Regions from separate parts of the Streptosporangium sp. NPDC006930 genome, predicted to be linked through region 2. Evidence: riboswitches for the same ligand, from Rfam matches in the RefSeq annotation. Region 2 holds a riboswitch; the other holds the start of a gene.
The links. Region 2 has a riboswitch for glycine ahead of gcvP (aminomethyl-transferring glycine dehydrogenase). Riboswitches for the same ligand answer to the same signal wherever they lie in the genome.
Positions count from the first base shown of each region.

Region 1: linked by a shared signal. The riboswitch ahead of gcvT (glycine cleavage system aminomethyltransferase GcvT) and the one ahead of gcvP (aminomethyl-transferring glycine dehydrogenase) in region 2 are both predicted to bind glycine.

Region 1 covers NZ_JBEYID010000003.1:400,283-409,527, reverse strand. The annotation lists gene ABZ664_RS08225 (glutamine synthetase family protein) at 1-1,180, shown strand, start outside; gene ABZ664_RS08220 (aldehyde dehydrogenase family protein) at 1,183-2,529, shown strand; gene ABZ664_RS08215 (3-oxoacyl-ACP reductase) at 2,544-3,311, shown strand; gene ABZ664_RS08210 (gamma-glutamyl-gamma-aminobutyrate hydrolase family protein) at 3,468-4,163, shown strand; glycine riboswitch at 4,235-4,333, shown strand; glycine riboswitch at 4,334-4,428, shown strand; gene gcvT (glycine cleavage system aminomethyltransferase GcvT) at 4,462-5,553, shown strand; gene gcvH (glycine cleavage system protein GcvH) at 5,550-5,939, shown strand; gene ABZ664_RS08195 (L-serine ammonia-lyase) at 6,012-7,388, shown strand; gene ABZ664_RS08190 (hypothetical protein) at 7,460-9,245, shown strand, end outside.
Region 2 covers NZ_JBEYID010000017.1:141,564-150,808, reverse strand. The annotation lists gene ABZ664_RS27490 (MerR family transcriptional regulator) at 1-231, shown strand, start outside; gene ABZ664_RS27485 (bifunctional nuclease family protein) at 311-781, shown strand; gene ABZ664_RS27480 (MerR family transcriptional regulator) at 926-1,546, shown strand; glycine riboswitch at 1,562-1,654, shown strand; gene gcvP (aminomethyl-transferring glycine dehydrogenase) at 1,834-4,689, shown strand; gene ABZ664_RS27470 (tetratricopeptide repeat protein) at 4,814-5,596, shown strand; gene ABZ664_RS27465 (hypothetical protein) at 5,752-6,102, opposite strand; gene ABZ664_RS27460 (alpha/beta family hydrolase) at 6,249-6,881, shown strand; gene ABZ664_RS27455 (DUF5999 family protein) at 6,889-7,080, opposite strand; gene ABZ664_RS27450 (TetR/AcrR family transcriptional regulator C-terminal domain-containing protein) at 7,490-8,092, opposite strand; gene ABZ664_RS27445 (hypothetical protein) at 8,289-8,690, shown strand; gene ABZ664_RS27440 (MbtH family protein) at 9,138-9,245, shown strand, end outside.

The DNA.
Region 1 (9,245 bases), on a different contig from region 2:
CGCGGTCGACGTCGACATGAACACGGTCGACGGCTACGCCATGTCGTCGTGGGAGCGCGGATACGGCGACTTTGTCATGAAGCCCGATATGTCCACCCTGCGCCGCGTGCCGTGGCAGGAGGGGACGGCCCTGGTGATGGCCGACCTGGTATGGGAGGACGGCTCCGACGTGACCGCCTCACCGCGCCAGATCCTGCGCAGACAACTTGCCAGGCTGGAAGAGCGGGGCTGGGGCGCCTTCGTCGGCACCGAACTGGAGTTCGTCGTCTTCGACGACACCTACGAGGACGCCTGGCGCCGCGGCTACCGCGACCTGACCCCCGCCAACCTCTACAACGTCGACTACTCCCTCCTCGGCACCGCCAGGGTCGAGCCGCTGCTGCGCAGGATCAGGCTCGGCATGGAGGGCGCGGGCATGTACGTCGAGTCGGCCAAGGGCGAGTGCAACCTCGGCCAGCACGAGATCGCCTTCCGCTTCGCCGAGGCCCTGTCCAGCTGTGACAACCACTCGATCTACAAGAACGGCGCCAAGGAGATCGCCTCCCAGGAGGGTATGGCGATCACCTTCATGGCCAAGCCGAACCAGCGCGAGGGCAACTCCTGCCACATCCACATCTCGCTCAGGGACACCGGCGGGGAGCCGGTGATGGCCGGTTCCGGGCCGCACGGGCTGTCGGCGGCGGGAGGACACTTCATCGCCGGGCAGATCGCGCTGATGCGCGAGCTCACCCTGCTGTACGCGCCGAACATCAACTCCTACAAGCGGTACGTGCAGGGCAGCTTCGCCCCCACCGCGGTCAAGTGGGGCGTGGACAACAGGACGTGCGCGCTGCGCCTGGTCGGCCACGGCCCCTCGCTGCGGATCGAGAACCGGGTGCCCGGCGGCGACGTGAACCCCTATCTGGCGGTCTCGGCGCTGATCGCGGCCGGCCTGCACGGCATCGAGAACGAGCTGCCGCTTGAGGACGCCTTCACGGGGAACGCCTACTCCTCGGGCGCGGAGACCGTGCCGAGCACGCTGCGCGACGCGCTGGAGCTCTGGGAGACCTCCGAGTTCGCGGCGGCCGCCTTCGGTGAGGACGTCGTGGCGCACTACGCGAACAACGCCCGGGTCGAGCTCGCCGCCTTCGACGCGGCGGTGACCGACTGGGAGCTTTTCCGGGGATTCGAACGGATGTGAATGTGAAGATCATAAATCCGGCGACGGAAGAGGCCGTCGCCGAGATCGAGATGGCCGACGCCGCCGAGATCGACAGGGCCGTGGAGCGTGCCAGGCGCGCCTTCGCGCACTGGCGGAACGTCGCACCGGGGGACCGTGCCCGGCTGCTGCGCCGTTTCGCCTCGCTGGTGCGCGAGCACGCCGAGGAACTCGCCCTGCTGGAGGTCGCCAACGCCGGGCACACGATCGGCAACGCCCGCTGGGAGGCGGGCAACGTCGCCGACGTGCTCGACTTCTACGCGGGGGCGCCGGAGCGTGACCACGGCCTGCAGATCCCGGTGCCCGGCGGGCTCGATGTCACCTTCAGGGAGCCACTCGGCGTCGTCGGCGTGATCGTGCCGTGGAACTTCCCGATGGTCATCATGACCTGGGGGGCGGCCCCCGCGCTGGCCGCGGGCAACACCGTGATCGTCAAGCCCGCCGAGTGGACGCCGCTCACCGCCCTGCGGGTGGCCGAGCTGGCGCTGGCCGCCGGTCTGCCCGAGGGGGTGTTGCAGGTCCTGCCGGGGGCCGGGGAGGTCGCGGGTGCCCGGTTGGTCGAGCACCCGGGGGTGGCGAAGATCGTGTTCACCGGCTCGACCGAGGTCGGCAAGCAGATCGCCGCGACCTGCGCCGGACAGGTCAAGCGGCTCACCCTGGAGCTGGGCGGCAAGAGCGCCAACGTGGTCTTCGCCGACGCCGACCTGGAGAAGGCCGCGGCGACCGCGCCGTACGCGGTGTTCGACAACGCGGGCCAGGACTGCTGTGCGCGCTCCCGGATCCTGGTCGAGCGCTCGGTCCACGACGAGTTCCTCGCGCGGTTCGGCGAGGCGGTGCTGAACGTCCAAGTCGGCGACCCCCGCGACGAGGCCACCGAGATGGGCCCGCTGATCAGCGCCGAACACAGGGAGCGGGTGGCCTCCTTCGTCACCGAGCCGCCCCACCTGCGGGGCGCGTGCCCGTCGGGGCCGGGGTTCTGGTTCCCGCCGACGGTCCTGACGCCCCGGTCGGCCGACGACCGGGCGTTCACCGAGGAGATCTTCGGCCCCGTGGTGTCGGTGGTGCCGTTCGACGACGAGGCGGACGCCGTACGGATCGCCAACGACACCCCGTACGGCCTGAGCGGGTCCATCTGGACCCGCGACGTCGGCCGGGCGCTTCGGGTGGCCAGGGCGGTGGAGGCGGGCAACCTCAGCGTCAACTCGCATTCGAGCGTCCGCTACTGGACCCCGTTCGGCGGTTTCAAGCAGTCGGGCCTCGGCCGCGAACTGGGCCCCGACGCCCTGTCAGCGTTCACCGAGACCAAGAACGTCTTCATTTCCGAGGAGTAGAAGCGATGCTGCGTTTGCAGGACCGTTTGCAGGACAGGGTCGCCGTCATCACCGGCGCCGGAAGCGGGATCGGCCTCGCCACCGCGCGCCGGTTCGCCGCCGAAGGCGCCCGCGTCGTGTGCGTGGACCTGGACGAGACGACCGGCTCGGCGGCCGCCGAGGAGGTCGGGGGACTGTTCGTGCGGGCCGACGTGACCGACGAGGACGACGTCGCCCGCGTGTTCCAGACCGCGTTCGACACCTACGGCAGCGTGGACATCGCGTTCAACAACGCGGGCATCTCGCCGCCCGAGGACGACTCGATCCTGGAGACCGGCATCGACGCCTGGCGCCGGGTCCAGGAGGTGAACCTCACCTCGGTCTACCTGTGCTGCAAGCACGCCATCCCGTACATGCGGCGGCAGGGCAAGGGGTCGATCATCAACACCGCGTCGTTCGTCGCCGTGATGGGGTCGGCGACGAGCCAGATCTCCTACACCGCCTCCAAGGGCGGGGTGCTCGCCATGTCCCGCGAGCTGGGCGTGCAGTTCGCCCGCGAGGGGATCCGGGTGAACGCGCTGTGCCCGGGGCCGGTGAACACGCCGCTGCTGCAGGAGCTGTTCGCCAAGGACCCCGAGCGGGCGCAGCGCCGCCTCGTCCACATCCCGGTGGGCCGCTTCGCCGAGGCGTCCGAGATCGCCGCCGCGGTGGCGTTCCTCGCCTCGGACGACGCGAGCTTCATCACCGGCTCCGAGTTCCTGGTGGACGGCGGCATCTCCGGCGCGTACGTCACCCCGCTGTAGACCTCGTGTCCCTCTCCCCCGTGGGTCGTCCCGGCATGTCCCCGGCCCTTTCCCGGGTCGGCCCGCCGTGGTCGATACCGTGCGAGGAGGGGACGCGGCTCCCCCGCCCGGCTTCGGGGGCAGCCAGGAGTTCCGGCAAGAGCAAGACAGGAGATCATGTCCCGTCCCGTCATCGGCATCACCTGCTATGTCGAGCCCGCGCGCTTCACCGTCTGGGAGACGACCACCGCGCTTCTGCCGTACGACTACGTCGACCACGTGGCCCGCGCGGGCGGGCAGCCGGTGATCCTGCCCCCCGCCGGCGACCCCTCGGCGCTGGTGGAACGCCTGGACGGGCTGATCCTCGCCGGTGGCGGTGACGTCGGCCCCGAGCGGTACGGGCGGGAGCCGCACGAGCGGACCGGCTACGTCAGGCCGTTCCGCGACGACGCCGAGCTGGGACTGGTCGAGGCGGCTCTGGAGCGGGGCACGCCGTTGTTGGGGATCTGCAGGGGCATGCAGATCCTGAACGTCTCGCTGGGCGGCAGCCTCCACCAGCACCTGCCCGACGTGGTCGGCCACGCCGGGCACGCCCCGGCCCCCGGCCGGTACGGCAGGATGCCGGTGCGGCTCGCCCCCGGCAGCCACACCTCGAAGATCTTCGGGACCGGGACCGTGGAGGTGGCCCACTACCACCACCAGGCCCTCGACCGGCTCGCCGAGGGCCTCACCGTGACCGCCCACGCCGAGGACGGCACGGTCGAGGCCGTGGAAGTGGACGACCACCCCTTCGCCGTCGCCGTCCAGTGGCACCCCGAGACCGACGACGAGTCGGCTCTGTTCGAGGCGCTGGTACGGCACGCCGCCCCCTGACCGGCACGGATCGGGGCCGTGAGGGGATTTCGCTCGGCCGGTGCGGGCGGTTAGGCTGGCGGCGACACCGGTGAACCCGTGCGGGAGAGCGTCCTGACAGCCAGCCCAGGACCCCTGAAGGAGCAAGCCCTCCCCGCGAACCTCTCAAGGCAAAGGACCGTGCGGGTAGGTGCCCTCTGGAAAGCAGGTCCCACGACCTCGCCGAAGGTGAAAGTCCGGTAAAACTCGGATGAAACTCTCAGGCACCCACGACAGAGGGGGAGGATGCTCTCATCTGTCCCTTGTCTGAGGTGCGCACATGTCCCGACCTACGCCGCTGCGCGGCGTCCACGAGTCCCTCGGCGCGACGCTGACCGACTTCGCGGGCTGGCTGATGCCGCTCCGCTACGGCAGCGAGTCGGCCGAGCACAACGCGGTCCGCAAGGCGGCCGGCCTGTTCGACCTCTCCCACATGGGTGAGATCTTCGTGACGGGCCCGCAGGCCGCCGAAGCCCTCGACTACGCGCTGATCGGCCACCTCTCCGCGCTGGAACCCGGCCGCGCCCGCTACACGATGATCGTTGACGCCGGGGGAGGCGTGCTGGACGACCTGATCGTCTACCGGCTCGCCCCCGCCGAGTTCATGGTCGTCGCCAACGCCTCCAACTACCCCCGGGTGGCCGCCGAGCTGACCGGCCGCGCCAAGGGCTTCGACGCCGCGGTGGAGGACCGCTCCGACCGGTACGCACTGGTCGCGGTCCAGGGGCCGCGCTCCGTGGAGATCCTGGGCTCGCTCACCGACGCCGACCTCGAAGGGCTCAGGTACTACGCCGGCCTGCCCGCCGTCGTCGCGGGCCGCGAGGCCCTCGTCGCCCGTACGGGATACACCGGCGAGGACGGCTTCGAGTTGTTCGTCGCGGCCGAGGACGCCGAGCCGCTCTGGGCCGCCCTCACCGAGGCGGGCGCGCCGCACGGCCTGATCCCCGCGGGCCTGTCCGCCCGCGACACCCTCCGGCTGGAAGCCGGGATGCCGCTGTACGGCAACGAGCTGTCGGCCGGCCTGACCCCGTTCGACGCCGGGCTGGGCCGTGTGGTGAGGTTTGACAAACCGGGCGACTTCGTCGGCCGGGCCGCCCTCGAATCCCTCAAGGACGTCCCGCCGTCCCGCCGCCTGGTGGGCCTCGTCGCGACCGGCCGCAGGGTGCCCCGGCACGGGTATCCGGTGGTGGTCGCCGGTGACGGCGCGGTCGTCGGTGAGGTCACCAGCGGGGCGCCCTCCCAGTCACTGGGCAGGCCCATCGCGATGGCCTACGTGGACAACGACCAGTCGTCAGGACTGGCCGTCGACATCAGGGGCAGCCACGAGCCGGTCGAGATCGTCGCACTGCCTTTCTACAGGAGGAAAAAATGAGCAGCATTCCCGAGGACCTGCACTACACCAAGGAACACGAGTGGATCTCCGGCATCGATGACGGCCTCACCCTCACCGTGGGCATCACCGCCTACGCCGCCGAGGCGCTGGGTGACGTGGTCTACGTGCAGGTGCCCGAGGTCGGCGCGACGGTCGCCTCCGGTGACGCCGTCGGCGAGGTCGAGTCGACCAAGTCGGTGAGCGACATCTTCGCGCCGGTCAACGGCGAGATCGTGGAGGTCAACCAGGCCGTCGTGGACGACCCCTCGCTTGTTAACAGCGACTCCTACGGTGAGGGCTGGCTGTTCCGCGTACGTCTTGAGGGCTCCGCCGACGACCTGCTGTCGCCCGAAGAGTACGCCGCGCTCACCTCAGGTGAGTCCTAAGCCTTTCCCCGCTCGCGTCACGGTCACGCGCGTCGGAGGGCGCGCGTGGCCGTCCACGCTGGAAGGATTCAGATGACGATCAGCGTCTTCGATCTCTTCAAGATCGGAATCGGCCCGTCCAGCTCGCACACCGGCGGCCCGATGGCCGCCGCCCACAAGTTCGCCCGCGGCCTCCACCAGGACGGGCTCCTGGAGAAGACAGCCCGGGTGAGCGCCGTCCTGTACGGCTCGCTGGGCCTGACCGGCAAGGGCCACGGCAGCGACAAGGCCGTGCTGCTCGGCCTGTCCGGCGAGAAACCCGAGCTCGTCGACGTCGACGCGGTCGAGGGCCGGCTCGCCGCCATGCGCGAGTCGGGCACCATCTCCCTGTACGGATCGCGCGAGATCCCCTTCGTCATCGGCGAGGACCTCGTCTTCGAACGCAAGATCTCGCTCCCCGGCCACCCCAACGGCATGCGCTTCACCGCCCTGTCCGAGTCCGGCGAGACGATCCGCGAGAAGGTCTACTACTCGGTCGGCGGCGGCTTCGTCGTCGACGAGAACGCCACCGGCGCCGACCGGATCAAAGCCGACGACACCGTCCTGCCGTACCCCTTCACCACGGCCGCCGAGCTGCTCGCCCAGTGCGCGGAGACCGGCCTGTCCATCTCCGGGCTGATGCTGGAGAACGAGCAGGCGTTCGGCCGCACCGAGGCCGAGGTCCGCGACCAACTGCTCGTCCTGTGGCAGGTCATGAGCGAGTGCGTGCGGCGCGGCATCGGCAAGGAGGGCGTGCTGCCCGGCGGCCTGAAGGTCCGCCGCCGCGCCCACCAGCTCCACCGGCAGCTGCGGAGCGAGCCGGGAGAGAAGGACTCGCTGCAGACGATGGACTGGGTCTCTCTCTTCGCCCTCGCGGTCAACGAGGAGAACGCCGCCGGCGGCCGGATCGTCACCGCGCCCACCAACGGCGCCGCGGGCATCATCCCGGCCGTGCTCACCTACTACGACCGCTTCACGAAGGACGCCGACGACGAGGGCGTGATCCGCTTCCTGCTGACCGCCGGGGCGATCGGCGTGCTGTTCAAGGAGAACGCCTCCATCTCCGGCGCCGAGGTCGGCTGTCAGGGTGAGGTCGGCTCGGCCTGCTCGATGGCCGCCGCCGGGCTCACCGAGGTGATGGGCGGAACCCCCGAGCAGGTCGAGAACGCCGCCGAGATCGGCATCGAGCACAACCTGGGGCTCACCTGCGACCCGATCGGTGGTCTGGTGCAGATCCCGTGCATCGAACGCAACGCGGTCGCCTCGATCAAGGCCATCGCCGCCGCCAGGATCGCGATGCGCGGCGACGGCCGCCACTTCGTCTCACTGGACAAGGCCATCAAGACGATGCGCGACACCGGCCGCGACATGCTCGACAAGTACAAGGAGACCAGCCGGGGCGGGCTCGCGGTGAACGTCATCGAGTGCTGACAGCGGGCAATCGCTACCAAATTTCGCATCACGGGCAGCCTCCTCCGATCCCACGCCTATGCTGGGTGGCCATGCGCGGGATTCGGGAGGTCGCGGTGGTAACGGGAACGCCCCCGGCAAGCCGCTCCCGTCGCTCCCGCCGCCCAGCCCGCCTCTCCCACTCCCTGCGGACGCTCCGCTTCCTCAGGTCGCACTGGCTCTTCATCACCGCCCTCCTTGCGGGTGGCGGCCTGCGGGTCCTCGCCATGCTCGGCTACCGGCCCGCCCTGTGGTTCTGGGCCGACTCCTTCGTCTACCTGAACGCCGGGCTCGACCCTCGCCCTTTGGAGTCCCGTCCCGCGGGTTACTCGCTGTTCCTGTGGATCCTCAAGCCGCTGTCCAGCATCCCCGCGGTGGTCGCGGTGCAACACCTGCTCGGACTGGTCGTGGCCGTCTGCGTCTACCTGCTGCTGCGCAGGCTGGGCGGGCTGCCGGGGTGGGGCGCGACGCTCGCCACGCTGCCGGTACTGCTCGACGCCTACCAGATCCAGCTCGAACACCTCGTCATGGCGGACCTGCTCTTCCAGTTCCTCGCGGTGCTCGCGGTCACGCTGCTGCTGTGGCGGCGACGCCCCGCGGCGTGGGTCGCCGCGCTGGCCGGGGCTCTGCTCGCCGCGGCGACCGTCACCCGCACGATCGGGCTGCCGCTCATCGCCGTGGCGCTGGTCTGCATGGTGATCCGCCGGGCCGGGTGGCGGGCGGTCCTCTCCGCGACGCTGGCCGCCGCGATCGGCCTGGGCTCGTACGCGGCCTGGTTCAGGGCCGAGCACGGCAGTTTCGGACTGACCAGGGCAAACACCTTCCTCTGGGCCCGGACGATGACCTTCGCCGACTGCGCCAGAATCCAGCCGGCCGGCCCCGAGGCGGCCCTGTGCCCCGTCGAGCCGTACCGGCAGCGCGCGGCGCCGCCCGTCTACATCTGGGACGGCGAGTCGCCGCTGAACAAGGTCAAGGGCAGCTGGGCCGAGCGCGACGCCCTCGCGGGCGCCTTCGCCACCCAGGCGATCATGGCCCAGCCGCTCGACTTCCTCCGGGTGGGCCTGGAGGACGCGGCCCACATCTTCGACTGGACCCGGCGCGTCTACCCGGCTCCCGGCCCACAGAGCGCCTACGTCTTCCCCGACACCGTGCGGCCCTTCACCTCCAGTGCCGCCTCGCAGGGCAAGACCGCCGAGCAGCTGACCGTGGCCTACCAGGGCTCGTCGGGAGCGCCGGTGATGGCCGAGCCCTACGCGGGCCTGCTGCGCGAGTACCAGGAGTACGGCTTCGTGCGGGGCCCGTACCTCGCGGTGATCATGTTGGTCGGCCTGGTCGGCGTGCTGATGCGGCTGCGGAGGTTCGGCGGCGCGGTACTGCTGCCCTGGGCCGCGGGGACGATACTGCTGATCCTGCCGCCCTTCATCGCGGCCTTCGACCACCGCTACGTCGTCCCCGCCCTCCCGCTGCTCTGCCTGGCCGCCGGACTCGCCTTCGGCGCCAGGCACGAGAAGCACGAGGAGAACGCGCCCGAGGTTCCGGTGGGGAGCACGGACGAGGAACCTCCGGGCGAGGGCCCCGGCGACGAGGACCCCTCGCACGGCGCGACGGCCGAGCGACCGGTGTACGCGAGCCCCTTCGACGAGACGGCGCACAGGTCGTACGGCGGGCGGGCTCACAAGGAGAGCACGTCCGTGAGGACCTCGTACGGCGAGGCGGCGGACCGGCCGGTGTACGGCACGACGGGCGAGACACCCGCGTACGGAAACGCGGCGGACCGGATGGTGTACGGAGGAACGGGTGAGCGCCCGGCCTACGGGGCGACGGGCGAACGACCGGCGT
Region 2 (9,245 bases):
GTCGGAGCCCTCGCCGCCTTCGGCCTGCGCGCCCGCCACCTGAGGGCGGTCAAGGCCGCGGCCGAGCGCGAGGCGGGTCTGGTGGAGCAGGCCGTCGCCCCTCTGCTGCGCCGTCGCGGGCCGGGCGCGATCGACCAGGCCGACGAGACGGCGAGGGAGATTTCCGGCCTGCTGCTGGAATTGCACGCCTCGCTGCTGCGTTCCGGCGTGCGTGGGGCTCTCGGTCGGTGAGAGCCTGACCAGGCACTCGTACCCCCACGAGTGTTACGTTGAACAAACCGGTCGGAATCCAGCGAAGACGGAGCAGCCCGTGTTGCAGATGGAGGTCGTGGGCGTTCGAGTTGAAATGCCCTCCAACCAGCCGATCGTCTTGTTGAAAGAGACACATGGGGAGCGTTACCTACCTATCTGGATCGGCATGACAGAAGCCACGGCGATCGCCATGGCCCAGGCCGAGGAGCCACCACCCCGGCCGCTCACTCATGACCTGTTCCGTGACGTGCTCGAAGGGCTCGGAGTCCGGCTGAGCACGGTCAACATCGTCGCCCTGCGCGACGGCATCTTCTTCGCCGATCTCGTGTTCTCCAACGGGGTGGAGGTGAGCGCGCGTCCCTCGGACTCGATCGCCTTGGCACTTCGCACCGGTGCACGTATCTTCGCGAGTGAGGATGTGGTCCGGGAGGCGGGGGTGATCATCCCCGACGACCAGGAGGACGAGGTGGAGAAGTTCAGGGAGTTCCTTGACACGATCACGCCCGAGGACTTCGGCCGCGCGGGGTAGGAATTTCGGTGCATTTACGCTTCACGACGCGCCGAGTGAGGTCGTTGACTGGACTTGGCCCCAGTCCTACGGTGCATGTGAACCCTGCGGCCGTGCGTAAACCCCCAGATCAGGCCGTGGGATGAGAGAAAGCCGGAGGTCCGCGTGGCGGTCAGCAGCGGCGAGGGTAGAAACGCCGATCAGGATGACCCGAAACGACGCCAGTCGGCACGTCAGCGCGCGGGTGAAGAGGGTCTGCTGTTCGACGGGCAACCGGTGAAGGTGCCCGCCGACATCGGCTACAGGGGCCCGACGGCCTGTTCCGCGGCCGGTATCACCTACCGGCAACTCGACTACTGGGCGCGCACCGGCCTCGTCGAGCCCACTGTGAGAGCCGCCCACGGATCCGGCTCCCAACGCCTTTACGGCTTTCGCGACATCCTGGTCCTCAAGGTCGTCAAACGGCTCCTCGACACCGGAGTCTCCCTCCAGCAGATCCGCATCGCCGTGCAGCACCTGCGCGACCGGGGCGTCAACGACCTGGCCGGGATCACCCTGATGAGCGACGGGGTGAGCGTCTACGAGTGCACCTCGCCCGACGAGGTGATCGACCTCCTCCAGGGCGGCCAGGGAGTCTTCGGCATAGCACTGGGACGGGTGTGGCAGGAGGTGGAGGGCTCCCTCGCGGATCTGCCCGGCGAACGTGCGGAGTCGAGCGAGGGCCCTTTAGGCGATCATCAGGCCGATGAGCTGGCCCGCCGTCGCAGAGCACGACGAACCGGGTAAACTCGGACTCGCTGCTGACCCTGTGCGGGAGAGACCCCGACAGTGAGCGGGGCGCCGAAGGAGCAACCTCCCCAGAATCTCTCAGGCACCCGGTACCGCACGGACGAGGCAACTCTGGAAAGCAGGCGCGCCGGCCAGGTGCGCCTCACCGACGGTGCAAGCCTCCCGCCACGGGTAGGTGAAGCTCTCAGGTCACGACGCGTGAGACGGTCGTGATGACAGAGGGGGAGACCAGGCATACGCCCGCGCCCAGCGCCGGTCTCCACCCCGTCCCGGGAGGCTTCACAATGACCGACCTGTCATCGCTCAGCGAACTCGGCTCCCTGCCGTTCTCCACCCGCCACATAGGGCCGGACGACGCCGGCCAGACCCGCATGCTGGAGGCGGTCGGATTCGCCTCGGTAGCCGACCTGGTCGCGGTGGCCGTGCCCGAGGCGATCCGCTCCGCGGGACGGCTGAGCCTGCCCCCGGCGGCAGGGGAGTCCGAGGCCCTCGCGGAGCTGCGAGTCCTCGCCGGGCGCAACACCGTGCTCACCTCGATGATCGGCCTGGGCTACCACGACACGATCACTCCGGGCGTCATCCGCCGCAACCTCCTGGAGAACCCCGGCTGGTACACCGCGTACACGCCCTACCAGCCGGAGATCTCCCAGGGCCGTCTGGAGGCCCTGATCAACTTCCAGACCGTCGTCTCCGACCTGACCGCCCTCGACGTCGCCGGGGCCTCCCTGCTCGACGAGGCCACCGCCGCCGCCGAGGCGATGACCCTGGCCCGCCGCGCCGGCCGCGGCCCCTCGAAGGTGTTCGTGGTCGACGCCGACGCGCTGCCGCAGACCAAGGCGGTGCTGCGCACCCGCGCCGAGCCGCTCGGCATCGAGCTGGTCGAGAGCGACTTCACCGCCGAGCTTCCCGAGTGTTTCGGGGTACTCGTGCAGTATCCCGGCGCCAGCGGCAGGGTCCGCGACTTCCGCGCCATCGCCGACGCCGCCCACGCGCGCGGCGCCCAGGTGGTCGCCGCCGCCGACCTGCTCGCCCTCACCCTCCTGGCCGCGCCCGGCGAGCTCGGCGCCGACATCGCCGTCGGATCCTCGCAACGCTTCGGCGTCCCCCTCGGCTTCGGCGGCCCCCACGCCGCCTACATGGCGGTCCGCGACGGTCTCCAGCGCCAGTTGCCCGGCCGCCTGGTGGGGGTCTCCCAGGACGCCGACAAGCGTCCCGCGTACCGGCTCGCCCTCCAGACCCGCGAGCAGCACATCCGCCGCGAGAAGGCCACCAGCAACATCTGCACCGCGCAGGTGCTGCTCGCCGTGATCGCCGGCATGTACGCCGTCTACCACGGCCCCGAGGGCCTGCGCAGAATCGGCCGGCGCACCCACAGGTACGCCGTCGTGCTCGCCGAGGGCCTGCGCCAGGGCGGTGTCGAGGTCGTGCACGACACCTTCTTCGACACCGTGCTCGCCAGGGTGCCCGGCCGCGCCGAGGAGATCGTCGCCACGGCCCGCGAGAACGGCGTCAACCTGCGCCTGGTCGACGCCGACCACGTGGGCGTCACCTGCGACGAGAGGACCGAGCCGCTCCACCTGGAGCAGGTCCTGGCCGCCTTCGAGATCAGCGGCGCCGTGCTGGCCGACCTCGACGCCGCCGCCCACGACGCGCTGCCCGCCGCGCTGGCGCGGGTCAGCGACTACCTGACCCACCCGGTCTTCCACAGCCACCGTTCCGAGACGGCCATGCTGCGCTACCTGCGAAGGCTCCAGGACAAGGACATCGCGCTCGACCGGTCGATGATCCCGCTGGGCTCCTGCACCATGAAGCTCAACGCGACCACCGAGATGGAGCCGATCACCTGGCCGGAGTTCGCCGGGCTGCACCCGTACGCGCCCGAGGACCAGGCCGCGGGCTACATCGAGCTGATCGGGGAGCTGGAGCGCTGGCTCGCCGAGGTCACCGGCTACGACGCCGTGTCGCTTCAGCCGAACGCCGGCTCGCAAGGGGAGTTCGCAGGGCTGCTGGCGATCCGCGCCTACCACACCGCGCGCGGAGAGTCGGGCCGCGACGTCTGCCTGATCCCCTCGTCCGCGCACGGCACCAACGCCGCGAGCGCCGTCATGGCGGGCATGCGCGTGGCCGTGGTCGCCTGCGACGACAAGGGCAACGTCGACCTCGGCGACCTCGTCGCGAAGATCGACAAGCACCGCGGGCAACTCGCCGCGATCATGGTGACCTACCCGTCCACGCACGGCGTGTACGAGGAGACGATCGTCCGGATCTGCGAGCTGGTGCACGAGGCCGGCGGGCAGGTCTACGTCGACGGCGCCAACCTCAACGCGCTGGTCGGCCTGGCCAGGCCGGGGGAGTTCGGGGCGGACGTCTCCCACCTCAACCTGCACAAGACCTTCTGCATCCCGCACGGCGGCGGCGGCCCCGGCGTCGGCCCGGTCGCGGTCCGCGCCCACCTGGCCGACTATCTGCCCGGCCATCCGCTGCGTGAGGGTACGGCGGTCGGCCCGGTCTCGGCCGCGCCGTACGGCTCGGCGGGCATCCTGCCCATCTCCTGGGCCTACATCCGGATGATGGGCGCCGACGGCCTGAAGGCGGCGACCGAGCAGGCCATCCTGTCGGCCAACTACCTGGCCCGCAGGCTCAGCCCCCACTACCCGGTTCTCTACACCGGCCGCGGCGGTCTCGTCGCCCACGAGTGCATCGTCGACCTGCGCCAGATCACCAAGGAGACCGGGGTGACGGTCGACGACGTGGCCAAGCGCCTCATCGACTACGGCTTCCACGCCCCGACCATGTCCTTCCCCGTGGCGGGAACGCTGATGATCGAGCCGACCGAGAGCGAGGACCTGGCCGAACTCGACCGGTTCTGCGAGGCGATGATCTCGATCCGCGAGGAGATCGCGAAGGTCGCCTCCGGCGCGTACGACAGGACCGACAACCCGCTGCGCAACGCCCCGCACACGGCCGACAGCCTCGTCGTCGACGAGTGGGCCCACCCCTACAGCCGCACCGAGGCGGCCTACCCGCTGCCGTCGGTGCGCGAGGGCAAGTACTGGTCGCCGGTCCGCCGCATCGACCAGGCCTACGGCGACCGTAACCTGGTCTGCTCCTGCCCTCCCCTGGAGGCGTACGAGGACTGATCCCGCCGACCTCGGCGAGAGCCGGGAAACCCGCGCGAACCGTGATATCCGCCGGGAATGCGGGGGGACGGACGAGGCCCCGAGTCGTTAGGCTCGGGGCGTCTCCGTATCCGGAAGGATCATGATGCCTGAGGTGGACACCCGTCCCTTGGACACCGCGCGAAGACTGGCCGAGTCGGGCGATCTCGACGGCGCCGCCACGATCTTCGCTGAGCTGGTCGCCGATCCCGACGACCCCGACAGGGCCCAGGCGGCGGTGGGGCTCGCGGTGGTGCTGGAGGAGAGCGGAGACGTGCAGGGCTCCCGCGCGGCCGCGCGCACCGCGCTGGCGACCGGGCACCCGGAGTTCGCCGCCCAGGCCGCCTGCCTGCTCGCGGGGAGCTTCGAGAGGGAGGACCTGGCGGAGCAGGCCCGCGCCGCCTGGCAGGCCGCGCTGGGTGTCGGCCACCCCGCCTACGTCCCGCTGGCGCACATGGCCCTCGCGCGGCTCGCCACGGGTGAGGAGGAGGCCGAGCGGTCGCTTCGCGAGGCGCTCGCCACCCGTGACCCGGAGATCGCTCCTCGGGCCGCTCAGCGGCTGGCGGAGGTGTTCCTCGAGGAGGGCGAGCCGACCGAGGCCGCGCAGGTGCTCCTGGAGGCGCTCTCGGTGCCGGAGGCGGCCGAGGTGCCGAGGCTGCGGGTGATGCTCGGCATCGCTCATCTGGAGATGGCCTGCGCCGAGTTCTCCGGTGCGATCGAGGAGGGCGGAGACGTGGAGACCGGTGCGCTGGCCATCGAGCTCCTGGCGCGCACCCTTCCGCTCAGGGGGCGCGACGAGGACGCCGAGCGGGTGTGGCGCTACGGTCTGGACAGCGCCGACGAGGACCTCGCCGGTGAGGTCCGCCTGCGCCTCGACCGGGATCTCTGAGGTCCGGCGACCTCGGGGACCGTGAGGGAGCGGCGGTCGCTCCGGGGGCGGACGTCGGGCCGATGAGGCTCGGCCGGACGCTGTCCGGGAGCGGCGGGTGCCCCGGAGGCGGATCCGCGGGGAGGCGCCTCTCCGTCCCCGCGGCCCCCTCACCCTCAGTCGCGCTCCCGCCAGCGGCTCAGGGCGTGGGCGAAGTTGATCGCGACGATTCCGCCCCAGGCGAGCAGTAGTCCGGCGGTGCCGGCGTTCTGCGCGGCGATGGCGGTGAGCGGGATCCCGATGCCCATCGAACCGAGGGCGATCGGGATCGAGGAGTTCGTGTTCTTGCGCGGTTTGGCCGTCGGCGCCCCGGAGGCGTGCAACTCGGCGCGCACCCGGTGGGCGATGGTCGCGTCGAGACGTGACACGAACGAGTCGACGAGCGCGGCCTCGTACTCCGGGCCGAGGTCGCGTCGGGCCTCGATGGTGGCGCGCATGTCCTGGCGGATATCTTGGTAGTCCTGCACGCTTCGATTGTTCCCTCGCCCCCGGCCGCCGGGCATCAGTCGTTAGGACGAGATTCGTGTCCACCTTCGAGTCCACCCCCCTCGCGCAGACGTCCGCCCCGCAGACCACTCCGGGATCCCGGCTTGCGGTGGGCACGGCCGGGCCCCTGGAGATCGTGACCCCGCACGGCCCGGCCCTCGTGGAGATCGACGAGGTGGCCGCCCCGCGCTTCCTGCTGGTGCTCACCCACGGCTCGGCCGGGGGAGTGGACGCCCCCGACCTGCTGGCCGTGCGGGACGCCGTGACGGCGATCGGCGGGACGGTCGCGCGGGTGCTACAGCCGTTCCGCGTGCGCGGGGCCCGGGCGCCGGGGTCGGCGGTCAAGCAGGACGAGGCGTGGGAGAGGCTGGTGGCGGGGTTGCGCGGGCGCTATCCGGGGCTGCCGCTGGCGCAGGGCGGGCGGAGCAACGGGGCGAGGGTCGCGTGCCGTACGGCCGAGCGGGTCGGTGCCCACGCGGTCGTCGCGCTGGCGTTCCCCCTGCACCCGCCGAGGAAGCCGGAGCGGTCACGCGCGGGGGAGCTGCGTGCGGCGGGTGTGGACGTGCTGGTGGTGAGCGGAGACCGTGACCCGTTCGGCGTGCCCGAGGCGGCGGACGCCGCGCGCCTGGTGGTGCTGCCGGGAGAGGGTCACGACCTCGGGAGGAGTCCCACCAGGGTGGGCGAGGTGGTCGCCGAGTGGCTCGACACGAGGATGCGGCCGGGCTCGGTGGACCCGCTCGGCGTGACCGGTCGGGGGTGACGGGTCTTTAGACGACGCCGGCCAGTGGCCGGTGCGGCTCGATGACGGCACCGTCGGGGAGGAGCTCGCCGGTGTCCTCGAACAGCACAACACCGTTGCAGAGCAGGCTCCAGCCCTGCTCGGGGTGGGCCGCCATGGTGCGGGCGGCTTCGCGGTCCAGCGCGTCGGCGGACGGACAGGACGGCTCGTGCGGGCACATCGGCGTGCCTCCGGATCTCTCGTGTCGGCTCGCCCGTGTCACACCGGGCACGGGGGTGGGCATCGGACATCCGGCGGCACCGTCACCGATGGGTCTCCGTTCCCACGTATGACGGGGACGAGCATCTGCATGTTGACATATGGCCATGCGGCCCCTAACAGAACGAGGGCCGCACATCAAGTAGATCAAGTGTGCGATCGATCGCACCTCGGCGACATAGCCCGTTAGGACTGTTTGGGACTGCTAGAGGGCCAGTCCGTCAGGGCTTTATCGGGGGATGTGACCTATAACACAGCATGCCTCATATGAGCACATTCAACCAAGTCCGACACGCCGCCTGGCGGGTAAACGATCGGTTACAAGTTGCTGACGTGCCCCGACGTCGGCCTTCGCGTCCCTGGCTCGCCCCTTACCGGCTCCTGCCCTCCCGCGTGCCCAGGCCGGCCAGGAGCGCGTCCAGCCCGTGCTCGAAGTCGGTGTCCGCCGCCGGGCTGCCGCCTCCCCTCGACGGAGGGCGCCAGGGCTCGTCCTCGTCGCCCGAGGGCTCGGCCCAGCCCGACTGCTGCACCTCCACCGCCACCGCGCCGAAGACGTAGGCCCGCAGGGCACGTACCGCCCCCGCCGGGTCGGCCAGGCCCGCCTCGGCCAGCTGCTCGGTCTGCTCCCTGATCGCGATCGCCGCCCTGCCTCTCGGTGGCTTGGTCAGGGCGAGGGCCAGTACCCCGGGATGCTCCCTCAGCGCGGCCCTGCTCGCCCGGCACCAGGCCCTCGCGCTCTCCTGCCAGCTCTCGCCCGGCTCGGCGTGGACGGTGGTGACGTGCTCGGCCAGCGCGTCCATGAGGGCGTCCTTGCCACGCGGCAGGTGGTGGTAGATGGCCATCGCCTCCACCTGGAGCGCGTCGCCCAGCCGTCGCATCGTCAGACGCCGGAGCCCTTGGCCGTCGGCGATGTGAAGGGCGGCGTCGATGATGCGCTCCCTGGAGAGCGGGACGGGTGGTCGCTTGGCGGGCATGGGTGGCATCCTGCCACCGCCTGCCTTACTGCGTAAAGGGCGGCGCGCCGAACAGGACGGACCTCCGTCGCACGGCGAGGCGGGGGCCGCTCGGGAGAGGTCGGGTCCCTGAGTGTGTGGGGTGAGGGCTGAGCGCGTAGGCTACGAGCGGTGATCTGCCGGAGGAGGCCCGGCGACCGGTGAGAGAGGGAAGAAGATGGCGTTTTTCCGACCGAGCGTGAGCCGGGAGGCGGAGGTTCGTCACCACGCTGACCAGGAGGTCGGGAAGAGCTTTCCCGAGCTCCTTGAGAAGGCGCGTGAGGCCGAGGCCGAGGTGCGCCGGGCGCAGGCCGCCGCGGCCCCCGTGCAGGAGTTGCGAGCCGCCGGGCTGGCGTTCGACAGGGCTCTCACCGAGGCCCTGCGCGCGGCCGAGGCCAACCAGCGCGCGACGTTCGGGGTCAAGGCGTACGACGACCGGATCCGCCGCCGCAAGGGCAGGGCGACCCCCCGGGGTGCCGAGTGGACCGCAGAGGTCAACCGCCTGCGCACCCTTCGCGAGCAGAACCGGCTGACCGGCATTCCCCGGGTTCCCCGCCCGGTCGCCGCCTCCGCCCGCTGACCTTCACCTCGGGCACCTAGGGCTCCCGTTCGAGAGGGCTCCTTCCCGCGATCTTCGGCCGCGGGAAGGAGCCCTTCGCGGTCCCGGCCCGCCGGGGCCGGAACGCCGCCTCTCCCAGACGCTTGACATCGCCGTCGATGAGGTGGATTTTAGGATAGGCTTACCTAATAAGTCTCGCCATTCCAACGGCCCCCGACCGCTCTCCTCATGCTGTGACCAGGTATTTCACTGAGATGTACGCGGTCACGCGATTTTCCGGTGTTTTCATCTGCCTCATCCCTGCCTGGAGGACTCCGCGAACGCGACGGGAGATCGGTGCTCGGCGGCCTCCGGGCGCGTCGGCGGGAAAACCGTGCGCAGACGCCCGTACGCGGGCTCCGTGCCGGCCGTCACTCCCGGTGCCGGGCGAATCCACCGATCCTGGCCCATTCCTGCTGGAGGTAACCGATGACCAACCCCTTCGACGACGACGGCGCGTCCTTCCTGGTACTGGTGAACGCGGAGGGGCAGCACTCGTTGTGGCCCGCGTTCGCCGACGTCCCCGCGGGCTGGGAG